3 regions of the Pseudomonas sp. MM213 genome follow, and region 3 is predicted to be linked to each of the others. Evidence: predicted binding sites of a transcription regulator. Region 3 holds the regulator's gene; each other region holds the start of a gene.
The links. Region 3 encodes FliA, which starts transcription of late flagellar genes. Its sites were predicted from a motif close to CTAAAGTTTNNNNNNNNNNNGCCGNTAA; they were not measured.

Region 1 (3,261 bases), 3.4 Mb from region 3:
GCCGCTTGCAGTTGTTGCTGTTGTTCCTGCAATTGCTTTTGTAGCTCGGCGATCTGCTTGCGCAGTGCTTTCACCGAGTCCGATTCTTCGCTGCTGCTGGAGCTGCCGCCACTCGCTGCCGGTGCGCCGCCGGCGGACACTTTGGTGGTGTCGCTGGACGCCTCGGCGCTGGCGGTGACAGACGTGTCGTCTGTGCTTGCTGTGGCTTTGGCCGAAGCAGTGGCGACGGGCTGGATGATCGAAACAGACGAGATGCTAACCATGGCGTTTTCCATTGAGGTGATGGGAATACGCTCATCATCGACATCGGGGCAGCGGACTTGAGATCGACTGTGTACCCACTCGGTAAGCAAGCCGGTACACAACCATTTCCCTTAGGCGCTCAAGCGCGCCGTCACTTCATTCAACTGCCCCGACAACCCGTGCAGGTTGTGGCTGGCGGCTTCAGTGCGTTGCACGTTGTCGAGGTTGGTACTGGCGATGCTGGTGATCTCGGTGAGGTTGCGCGAGATGTCTTCGGCGACCGAAGTCTGCTCTTCGGCGGCGGTGGCGATCTGGCGGTTCATGTCGCGAATCGCTTCCACGGCATGCGTGATGCGCTCCAGCATGGCGCCGGCCTCGGTCACTTGCTGAACGCTTTCCTCGCTACGCGACTGGCCGCTTTCTATCGCCTGAGCCGCGTCCACCGCACCGGTTTGCACGGTCTGGATGATCTGGTTGATCTCGATGATCGACGCCGCCGTGCGCTGGGCCAGGCTGCGTACTTCATCGGCCACCACGGCAAAACCGCGCCCCGCCTCACCGGCACGCGCCGCTTCGATGGCGGCGTTGAGTGCCAGCAGGTTGGTTTGCTCGGCGATGCCGCGAATCACTTCCAGCACCTTGCCGATGCGGCCGCTGTCGGTTTCCAGTTGGCGGATGACGGTCGCCGTGTTGGCGATTTCGCCGCGCATGCGAGTGATGGTGTGGATGGTGCCCTGCATGACTTTTTCGCCTTGTTGGGCGGACTGGTCGGCATCGTCGGCGGCACGTGCCGCATCAGCGGCGTGACGTGCGACTTCCTGAGCAGTGGCAGACATTTCGTTCATCGCTGTGGCCACCTGATCAGTGCGGTTGAACTGTTCGTTGGTGCCACTGGCCATGAGGCTGGCGATCGAATTCAACTCACTGCTGGCGCCGTCCAGATCCTTGGCACTGACCTGTAAGCGGCTGAAAGTTTCAGCGAGGAAATCACGCAGCGTATTGGCCGCAATCGCCAGTTTGCCCAGCTCGTCCTGGCGGGTGCTGGCCACGCGTTCGGCAAACTTGCCCTGGGCAAGTTGCGCCACGTAGTCGATCAATTTGCGGATCGGTTCAACCAGGTTGCGATTGACCAGCCACAGGCTCAACAGCCCGATCAACAAGCCCGAAGCGAGCATCACAATGATGCCCAGCAACACGGTGCGATCTGCGCTGGCGCTGATCAGCTTCGACTGCTCGACGCCCTGTTTGCGCAATTCGCTGACCAGTTCACTCATCTGATCGCTGGCTGCACGGTCGACACCTTTGACTGCCGTGTCGCCCGCCGTTGGATCGGCACCGGCCGCCACGTAGGCATCGCGACCCTTCTGGTATGCCGCGCCCAACTGACGATGCTCGTCACGCAGGCGTTCGATGCGGGTCTTGAGTTGCGGCTCAATGCCCTTCTGCCCGGCCAGTTCGCCGAGGATGCCCTGCACCTCGCGCTGACGGTCTTCGAATTGCTTCCAGTATTTGTCCAGGTCTGCCGGTTGCTTGCCACGCAGCAGAACGTTTTTCCATTCCTGCACCTGCACCTTGAATTGCAGGTTGGCTTCATCGATCAATTGCGAAGTGTGCAGCGGACCGTCAATGAGATTCGCGTAGCTTTGAACGCCATTCGACAGAAAGTGAAAACAGGCCAGAGCGATCAACAGCATCGCAAACAGGCTGCCGCTCAACAGGGCGAGAATTTGCGCTCTCAAGGACTTTTGCAAAGACATCGGAAGGTACTCGTGACAGGAATGAGGCACGCCTTGGGGGGCGTGAAAGTAATCCGGACATTCCCTGTCTACAGCGTCGAACGCATGCTTTTGTAGGAGCCGGCTTGCTGGCGATAGCGTCCGGTCAGTCGGGAAATCTATTGACTGGCAGCACGCTATCGTCGGAACGCCGCCCGCAGCAAGCTGGCTCCTACGAGATCGGCGTGTCAGGGCCGTTCTTGAGCGGTTCCGACCGCCGGTAGAAGGCACTTGGCCAGCCACACGAAGCTGTCACAAAACTGTCAAGACGCCTTGCGATGATGCGGCTCAAGTGAACCTGTGAAACCCGCGACAGGCCGCCTCCTCACAGCGAGACCTCATGAACCACAGCATCGACCAAAGCCATCGCGACCCGGACCTGTTCGGTCTGCTGTACGGTTTCAGTTTTCGTCCCGGCGAACGCGGTCGGGAAATCGATTCGGCCATGGCGTTGCGGTCCCTGCAACAACCGGACGACAGCGACGAATTTCTCTGGCTGCACCTGAACCTCGCTCATGCCGCGTGCGAGCGCTGGATGAAAAGTCATCTGGAATTGCCCGACAAGTTTTTCGAAGCCTTGCATGAAGGCTCGCGTTCGACGCGCATCGAGCATGTCGATTCGGCGTTGCTGGCGGTGGTCAACGACGTGGTGTTCAACCTCAGCAGCATGGTCTCTTCGGATGTGTCGACGCTGTGGGTGTGTGCGCGCAGTCGGCTGATCATCAGCGCACGCCTGCAACCGCTGCACTCGGTGGACAAGTTGCGCTCCTCGGTGAAGGCCGGTGAGCGCTTTCGCTCGCCGCTGGAATTGCTCGTGCATTTGCTGCGCGACCAGGGCGAAGTGCTGACGCAGATCGTGCGCAAGACCAGCCTCAGTGTCGATCAGATAGAAGACGAACTGCTGTCCTCGCGGCTGTCGACCAACCGCGCAGAGCTGGGCGCCAATCGCCGGGTGCTGGTGCGCTTGCAACGGCTGCTGGCGCTGGAGCCGGGCTCGTTGCTGCGCCTGCTCAATCGCCCGCCGCAATGGTTGCAGAAGGAAGACGTGAAGGAGCTGCGCAAGTCCACCGAGGAGTTTGCGCTGATCATCAACGACCTCACGGCGCTGGGTGAGCGGATCAAGCTGTTGCAGGAAGAGATTGCCGCCAACCTCAACGAGCAAAGCAACCGCACGCTGTTCACCTTGACCGTAGTCACAGTGCTGGCCTTGCCGATCAACATCATTGCCGGTTTTTTTGGCATG
Region 2 (3,261 bases), 2.0 Mb from region 3:
CCGACCGCCGCAATCACGCCGATGCAAAAGATCGACACAAACGAATAGGTCGCCGCGCCGAGTCCGCCGCCGGCCAATGCCTCGGGGCTCAGGCGCGCCATCATCAAGGTGTCGGTGAGGACCATCAGCATGTGCGCCAACTGCGAGGCAATCAACGGCCCCGCCAGCCGCAGGATGGCCCAGAGTTCAATACGTGCTGGATGCTGCATGGTCATCACGCCCGATTATCAAAGAGAACAGGAAAGCGTCGATTCTCGGCGCTCTGCGGGGTTTGCACAAAGGGATAAAAAGGATGGATGGCATGATTAAAACTCATCCTGGGGAGTTTCTGATAAGTTGACGAAATTGCGCCATAGGAGCTTTCCGCATGTCTCGTCGTCTTCCTCCCTTGTATGCCCTTCGCGCATTTGAAGCGGCGGCGCGGCATAGCTCGTTTACCCGTGCCGCTGAAGAGTTGTCGATTACGCAGAGTGCGGTCAGTCGGCATATTCGTACGCTTGAAGAGCATTTTGCCTGTCGGCTGTTTCATCGCAGCGGGCGCAATTTGCAACTGACCGAGTCGGCGCGGCTGATCCTGCCGGGCATTCGCGAAGGCTTCACCGCCCTTGAGCGGGCCTGCAATACCTTGCGCGCCGAAGATGACATCCTGCGCATGAAAGCGCCGTCGACCCTGACCATGCGCTGGCTGCTGGCGCGGCTCAGCCGTTTCCGCCACCTGCAACCGGGCAACGAAGTGCAACTGACCAGCGCCTGGATGGACGTCGATTCGGTGGACTTCAACCATGAGCCGTTCGACTGCGCCGTGATCCTCAGCAATGGGCATTTTCCGCCGGACTGGGAGGCGAGTCTGCTGTTCCCGGAGGAGCTGATTCCGGTCGGTGCGCCGAATCTTCTGAAGGACCAACCGTGGGATGTCGCGCGCCTGGCCCATGCCGAACTGCTGCACCCGACACCGGACCGGCGTGACTGGCGCAACTGGCTGGAGCGCATGGGGCTGACGGATCAGGTGTCGCTCAAGGGCGGGCAGGTGTTCGATACGCTGGAGCTGGGCATGATCGCCGCCGCCCGGGGATATGGCGTATCGATGGGCGATCTGCTGATGGTGGCCGAAGATGTGGCGCAGGGCCGTCTGAGTTTGCCGTGGCCGACCGCCGTCGCCAGTGGTGAGAATTATTACCTCGTCTGGCCGAAAACCCGCCCAGGAGGTGAACGTTTGCGCCGCCTCAGCGATTTCCTGCAAGGCGAGGTGCGGGCGATGAAATTGCCGGACGTCGAACACTTGTGCTGAATCGATAGAGCCCTTGAAATAGCGGCCTTGAGCCATATCCCGGCTATTTACTCAAGTATTCAGGTTTGCCGCCGAAAATCTGCAGATGGAACCTTCGTGCAGGTTCGACGTAATTCCCCATTATTAGAAATTATGCTGAGTAGCCGATCAAGGAGGATCAGATCGCTCGGCCAGGAGCTGTCATGTCTCAACCTCGTGCCCGGATTGCCTCACAGCTTGGCCTTGCGCTCGCCATTATCCTGGCGATTGTCATCAGCGGCAGTACCCTGTTTGCCCTGCGTTCACTGGACAAGGCCAACCTCGCCACCCGCGAAGAGCACCTGGCCAGTGAGGCGCGGTTGCTGGCCGACCAGTTGAGTACGTTTCACGGCACGTTGCGTGAAAGTACCCTGCGCCTTGCGGGGTTGTTCGAAAAGCGTTTCAGTGGCGGGCTGAGCGTGCACCCGGATGCGCCGGTGAACGTGGCGGGCACCCAGACTCCGGGCCTGCAACTGGGCGGCGAAGTGCTCAATAACAACTTCAAGGAAGTGGACGAGTTCAAGCAGATGACCGCCGGCGTGGCCACGGTGTTCGTGCGCAGCGGCGAGGACTTCATTCGGGTCAGTACCAACGTCACCAAACAGGATGGCAGTCGTGCCATTGGCACTGTTCTCGATCATGCGAACCCGGCTTATGCCCGTTTGATGGCGGGGCAGAGTTTCGTCGGACGGTCTTTGCTTTTTGAACGCTACTACATGTCGCAGTACACCCCGGTACGCGACAGCGGCGGCAAGGTCATTGCCGTGCTGTATGTCGGTTTCGACTACACCGACGCGCAGAAAGCCCAGTTCGAAAACCTCAAGCGATTCCGCATCGGCAAGACCGGTTCCCTGGCGTTGCTCGACGAGCAGAACAAATGGCTGGTACCGATCGCCGGCGTGGAAGCGCTGGATAAAGCCGTTCCAGCCATCACCGCCCTGGCGAAAACCCCGAGCGAGGGCGGTTTCTGGAGCGACACGTCCGAAGACTTCTACAGTGTTTCCGTGCCGTTCCAGGACGGCCCGTGGTCGGTCGTGGCGAGCATGCCGCAAGACGAAATCAGCGCGGTGACCTGGAGTGTCGGCATTCAACTGGCGATTGGCAGCCTGCTGGCGATGTTGATCGCGGTCGGCTCGGCAGTCTGGCTGCTGCGCAGCAAACTCGCGCCGCTGGGTGATCTGGTGCGTCAGGCCGAAGCCCTGGGGGCCGGCGACCTGAGCGTGCGTCTGGACGTGTCGAGCAACGACGAGATCGGTCAGCTGGCCCGCGCCTTCAACCAGATGAGCCAGGCGTTGTCGACGATGGTCGAGCACATCCGCCGGGCCTCGCAAGAGGTCAACAGCCGTGCCCAGGCCTTGTCCGGTTTGTCTGGCGGTGCCTATGAAGGCATGGAGCAGCAGTCCGGCGAAATCACCAGCATGGCCGGCGCCGTGGAAGAGTTCAGCGCCACCTCGTTGAACATTGCCGACAACATGGGCAGCACTCAGCGTCTGGCGCAGGAAAACGCACAGCAAACCCAGATCGGTCGTACATCGATGGGTGAAGCGTCCTCGTCCCTGGAGCAAATCGCTGGCGCGCTGAACAGCACGGCCACGGTGATCAACACCTTGGGCCAGCGTTCTCAGGAAATCGGCGGCATTGTCGGGGTGATCACCTCGATTGCCGAGCAAACCAACCTGCTGGCGCTCAACGCGGCCATCGAAGCGGCGCGTGCCGGTGAGCAGGGCCGCGGTTTTGCGGTGGTGGCTGATGAAGTGCGCAACCTGGCCTCACGCACTCGCCAGGCCACCGACGAAATTTCCGGGATGATTCAGAGCATCCAGCAGGAAACCGGCAATGCCATCAGCACCATGGAACAGGGCAAAGTCCTGATGCAGGAAGGCTTGTCGCGCAACGCCAATGTCGCCTCGGCACTGGCGCGGATCGATGAGCAAAGCCGTTCCGCCGGTGAACAG
Region 3 (3,261 bases):
GCATCATCCGGTCGGCTTTCAAGCTCGACCAGCTGTTCGGACAGTTGCTCTAGAATCTCGCCGGCCTCAACCAGGAAATCCTGAAGGATCTCTTCATCGGCGCCGAAGCTCATTAAGGGGGTGCTCCTAAAGGTCTAAAAACCTAAAAAACCTAAAATGCTAAAAAATCTAAAATCCTAGGCTGGATAACAAATCGTCCACATCGTCCTGACCGGACACAACGTCTTCTCTTTTATCGGCATGAATCTGCGGACCTTCACCCTGAGAGAGATGTTTTTGCGGATCTTTTTCTGCAAGCATCGCTTCACGGTCATGTTCGATGCCCGCAAAGCGGTCCACCTGACTGGCCATAAGCACGAGCTTGAGCAGGTTGCTTTCAACTTCGGTGACCAATTGGGTCACACGCTTGATCACCTGACCGGTGAGGTCCTGGTAATCCTGAGCGAGCAGAATGTCGTTGAGGTTGCTCGACACCGCGCGGTTGTCCGCGCTGCTGCGTGCCAGGAAACCATCGACACGCCGTGCCAGTTCACGAAATTCCTCAGCCCCGACTTCGCGACGCATGAACCGCCCCCAGTCCGTGCTCAGCGCCTGAGCTTCATCGCTCAGGCTGTTGACCAGCGGCGTGGAGTTTTCGACCAGATCCATGGTGCGGTTGGCTGCGGCCTCTGTCAGCTTGACAACGTAACCCAGACGCTCGGTGGCATCTGTGATCTGGGACACTTCCTCGGCTTGCGGCATGTGCGGGTCAATCTGAAAATTGACGATCGCACTGTGCAGCTCGCGGGTGAGCTTGCCCACTTCCTGATACAGGCCGCGGTCACGGGTCTGGTTGAGCTCATGGATCAGTTGCACAGCGTCGCCGAACTTGCCTTTTTCAAGGCTTTCGACCAGTTCGACCGCGTGTTTTTTCAGGGTCGATTCAAAATCGCCCTGTGAAGATTCGTTTTGGTCCATAGCTTCCCCGTGGCGCAGTTTCTCAACCGATGCGTTCGAAAATCTTCTCGATTTTTTCTTTCAACGCCTGGGCCGTGAAGGGTTTGACCACATAGCCGTTTACGCCGGCCTGGGCCGCTTCGATGATCTGCTCGCGCTTGGCTTCAGCGGTCACCATCAGCACTGGCAGGTGCTTGAGCTTTTCATCGGCGCGCACGTGGCGCAGCAGATCGATACCGGTCATGCCAGGCATGTTCCAGTCCGTTACCAGAAAGTCGATGCTTCCGCTGTTGAGAACCGGAATGGCAGTAATGCCATCGTCGGCCTCGACCGTGTTGGTGAACCCAAGGTCACGCAACAGGTTTTTTATGATCCGCCGCATCGTTGAGAAGTCATCAACGATGAGGATTTTCATGTTCTTGTCCAATTCGACCTCCAAGCAGTCTTAAACGCGCCCAGCACCTGGACGCGCCATTTCAATCAATCCGGCAAAGCACTCAATGACTGTCTGGAGCACAACAGATCGAGACCGGCGCAGTTCAACACCACACCAGCCAAGTTCGCAGTGTCCCCACACTGCCTTCAGCGCGCTCGCCACTCCCCCAAACGCCCCCGCAAACGGGCCGCGCACTGGCTGTGTAACTGGCTGACCCGAGATTCGCTGACCCCCAGGACCTCACCGATTTCCTTGAGATTCAACTCTTCGTCGTAGTACAGCGCCAACACCAGTCGCTCACGCTCCGGCAAATTGGCAATCGCGTCCGCCAGCGCTGCCTGGAAGCGTTCATCTTCCAGATCGCGCGACGGCTCGAGATGAGCACTCGCGCCATCCTCATGCAGCCCTTCGTGTTCGCCGTCCTGCAACAGGTCGTCGAAACTGAACAAGCGGCTGCCCAGGGTGTCGTTCAAAATCCCGTAGTAATCGTCGAGACTCAATTGGAGTTCGGCCGCAACTTCGTGATCTTTAGCGTCACGGCCGGTTTTAGCTTCAATCGAGCGAATTGCGTCGCTGACCATGCGGGTATTGCGGTGGACCGAACGTGGTGCCCAGTCCCCTTTGCGCACTTCATCAAGCATGGCGCCGCGGATCCGGATGCCCGCGTACGTCTCGAAACTCGCGCCTTTGCTGGCGTCATATTTGGTGGATACTTCAAGCAGGCCGATCATCCCGGCCTGGATCAGGTCTTCGACCTGGACACTGGCTGGCAGTCGCGCCAGCAGGTGGTAAGCAATGCGTTTGACCAGTGGCGCGTAACGCTCGATCAGCTCGTACTGCGCGTCACGCGCCGACTTCTTGTAGAGGTTGTAACCGCTGGCTGTCATAGCACGGGTCCTGCCGTTTGTTGCACGAGGCGCTCGACGAAAAACTCCAGGTGCCCGCGCGGGTTGGCAGGCAGCGGCCAGGTATCGACCTTTTGTGCGATGGCCTTGAAAGCCAGGGAGCACTTGGAACGAGGGAAGGCTTCATAGACCGCGCGCTGCTTCTGCACAGCCTTGCGCACGCTTTCGTCGTACGGCACCGCACCGACGTATTGTAAGGCGACGTCGAGGAAGCGGTCCGTGACCTTGGTCAACTTGGCGAACAGGTTGCGGCCTTCCTGCGGGCTCTGGGCCATGTTGGCCAGGACGCGGAAGCGGTTCATGCCGTAGTCGCGGTTGAGCAGTTTGATCAGGGCGTAGGCATCCGTGATCGAAGTCGGCTCGTCGCAGACCACCAGCAAGACTTCTTGCGCGGCGCGAACAAAACTGACTACCGAGTCACCAATACCCGCAGCGGTGTCGATCACGAGCACGTCGAGGTTGTCGCCGATATCGCTGAACGCCTGGATCAGGCCGGCATGCTGGGCCGGACTCAGATGAACCATGCTTTGAGTGCCGGACGCGGCCGGGACGATGCGGATGCCGCCTGGCCCCTGCAACAATACGTCGCGCAGCTCACAGCGGCCTTCGATGACGTCGGCCAGGGTACGTTTGGGTGTCAGTCCCAACAGGACGTCGACATTCGCCAGCCCCAGATCGGCGTCCAGCAGCATGACGCGCCGGCCGAGCTCAGCTAGAGCCAGGGACAAGTTCACTGACACATTAGTCTTCCCGACGCCACCTTTGCCGCCGGTCACCGCGATCACCTGTACGGGATGCATGCTGCCCATGTTATTTCTTTACCTTGTCTTGCATAGACGGAGGCCACATTACTGGCTGCGCGCTCATCAACTGAACAATGCATGGCAGACCATCGATGTAGGTACAAAAACTGTTCATTAATACCTCAGCCAACCTGCTTGGTCGGGCTGTGATAAATATCAGCGAACATGTCAGCCATGGCTT

Region 1: a site for FliA is predicted at 2,196-2,223, ahead of K5R88_RS13980 (methyl-accepting chemotaxis protein). Genes of this name have one in related genera too.
Region 2: a site for FliA is predicted at 1,339-1,366, ahead of K5R88_RS20205 (methyl-accepting chemotaxis protein). Genes of this name have one in related genera too.

The regions. Positions count from the first base shown of each region.
Region 1 is NZ_CP081943.1:3,077,716-3,080,976, forward strand. Features, by position in the region: gene K5R88_RS13975 (hypothetical protein) at 1-263, opposite strand, end outside; gene K5R88_RS13980 (methyl-accepting chemotaxis protein) at 375-2,000, opposite strand; gene K5R88_RS13985 (transporter) at 2,359-3,261, shown strand, end outside.
Region 2 is NZ_CP081943.1:4,412,869-4,416,129, reverse strand. Features, by position in the region: gene K5R88_RS20215 (NorM family multidrug efflux MATE transporter) at 1-209, opposite strand, end outside; gene K5R88_RS20210 (LysR substrate-binding domain-containing protein) at 368-1,288, shown strand; gene K5R88_RS20205 (methyl-accepting chemotaxis protein) at 1,471-3,261, shown strand, end outside.
Region 3 is NZ_CP081943.1:6,438,913-6,442,173, reverse strand. Features, by position in the region: gene K5R88_RS29325 (chemotaxis protein CheA) at 1-113, opposite strand, end outside; gene K5R88_RS29320 (protein phosphatase CheZ) at 169-957, opposite strand; gene K5R88_RS29315 (chemotaxis response regulator CheY) at 980-1,351, opposite strand; gene fliA (RNA polymerase sigma factor FliA) at 1,519-2,259, opposite strand; gene fleN (flagellar synthesis regulator FleN) at 2,256-3,086, opposite strand; gene flhF (flagellar biosynthesis protein FlhF) at 3,203-3,261, opposite strand, start outside.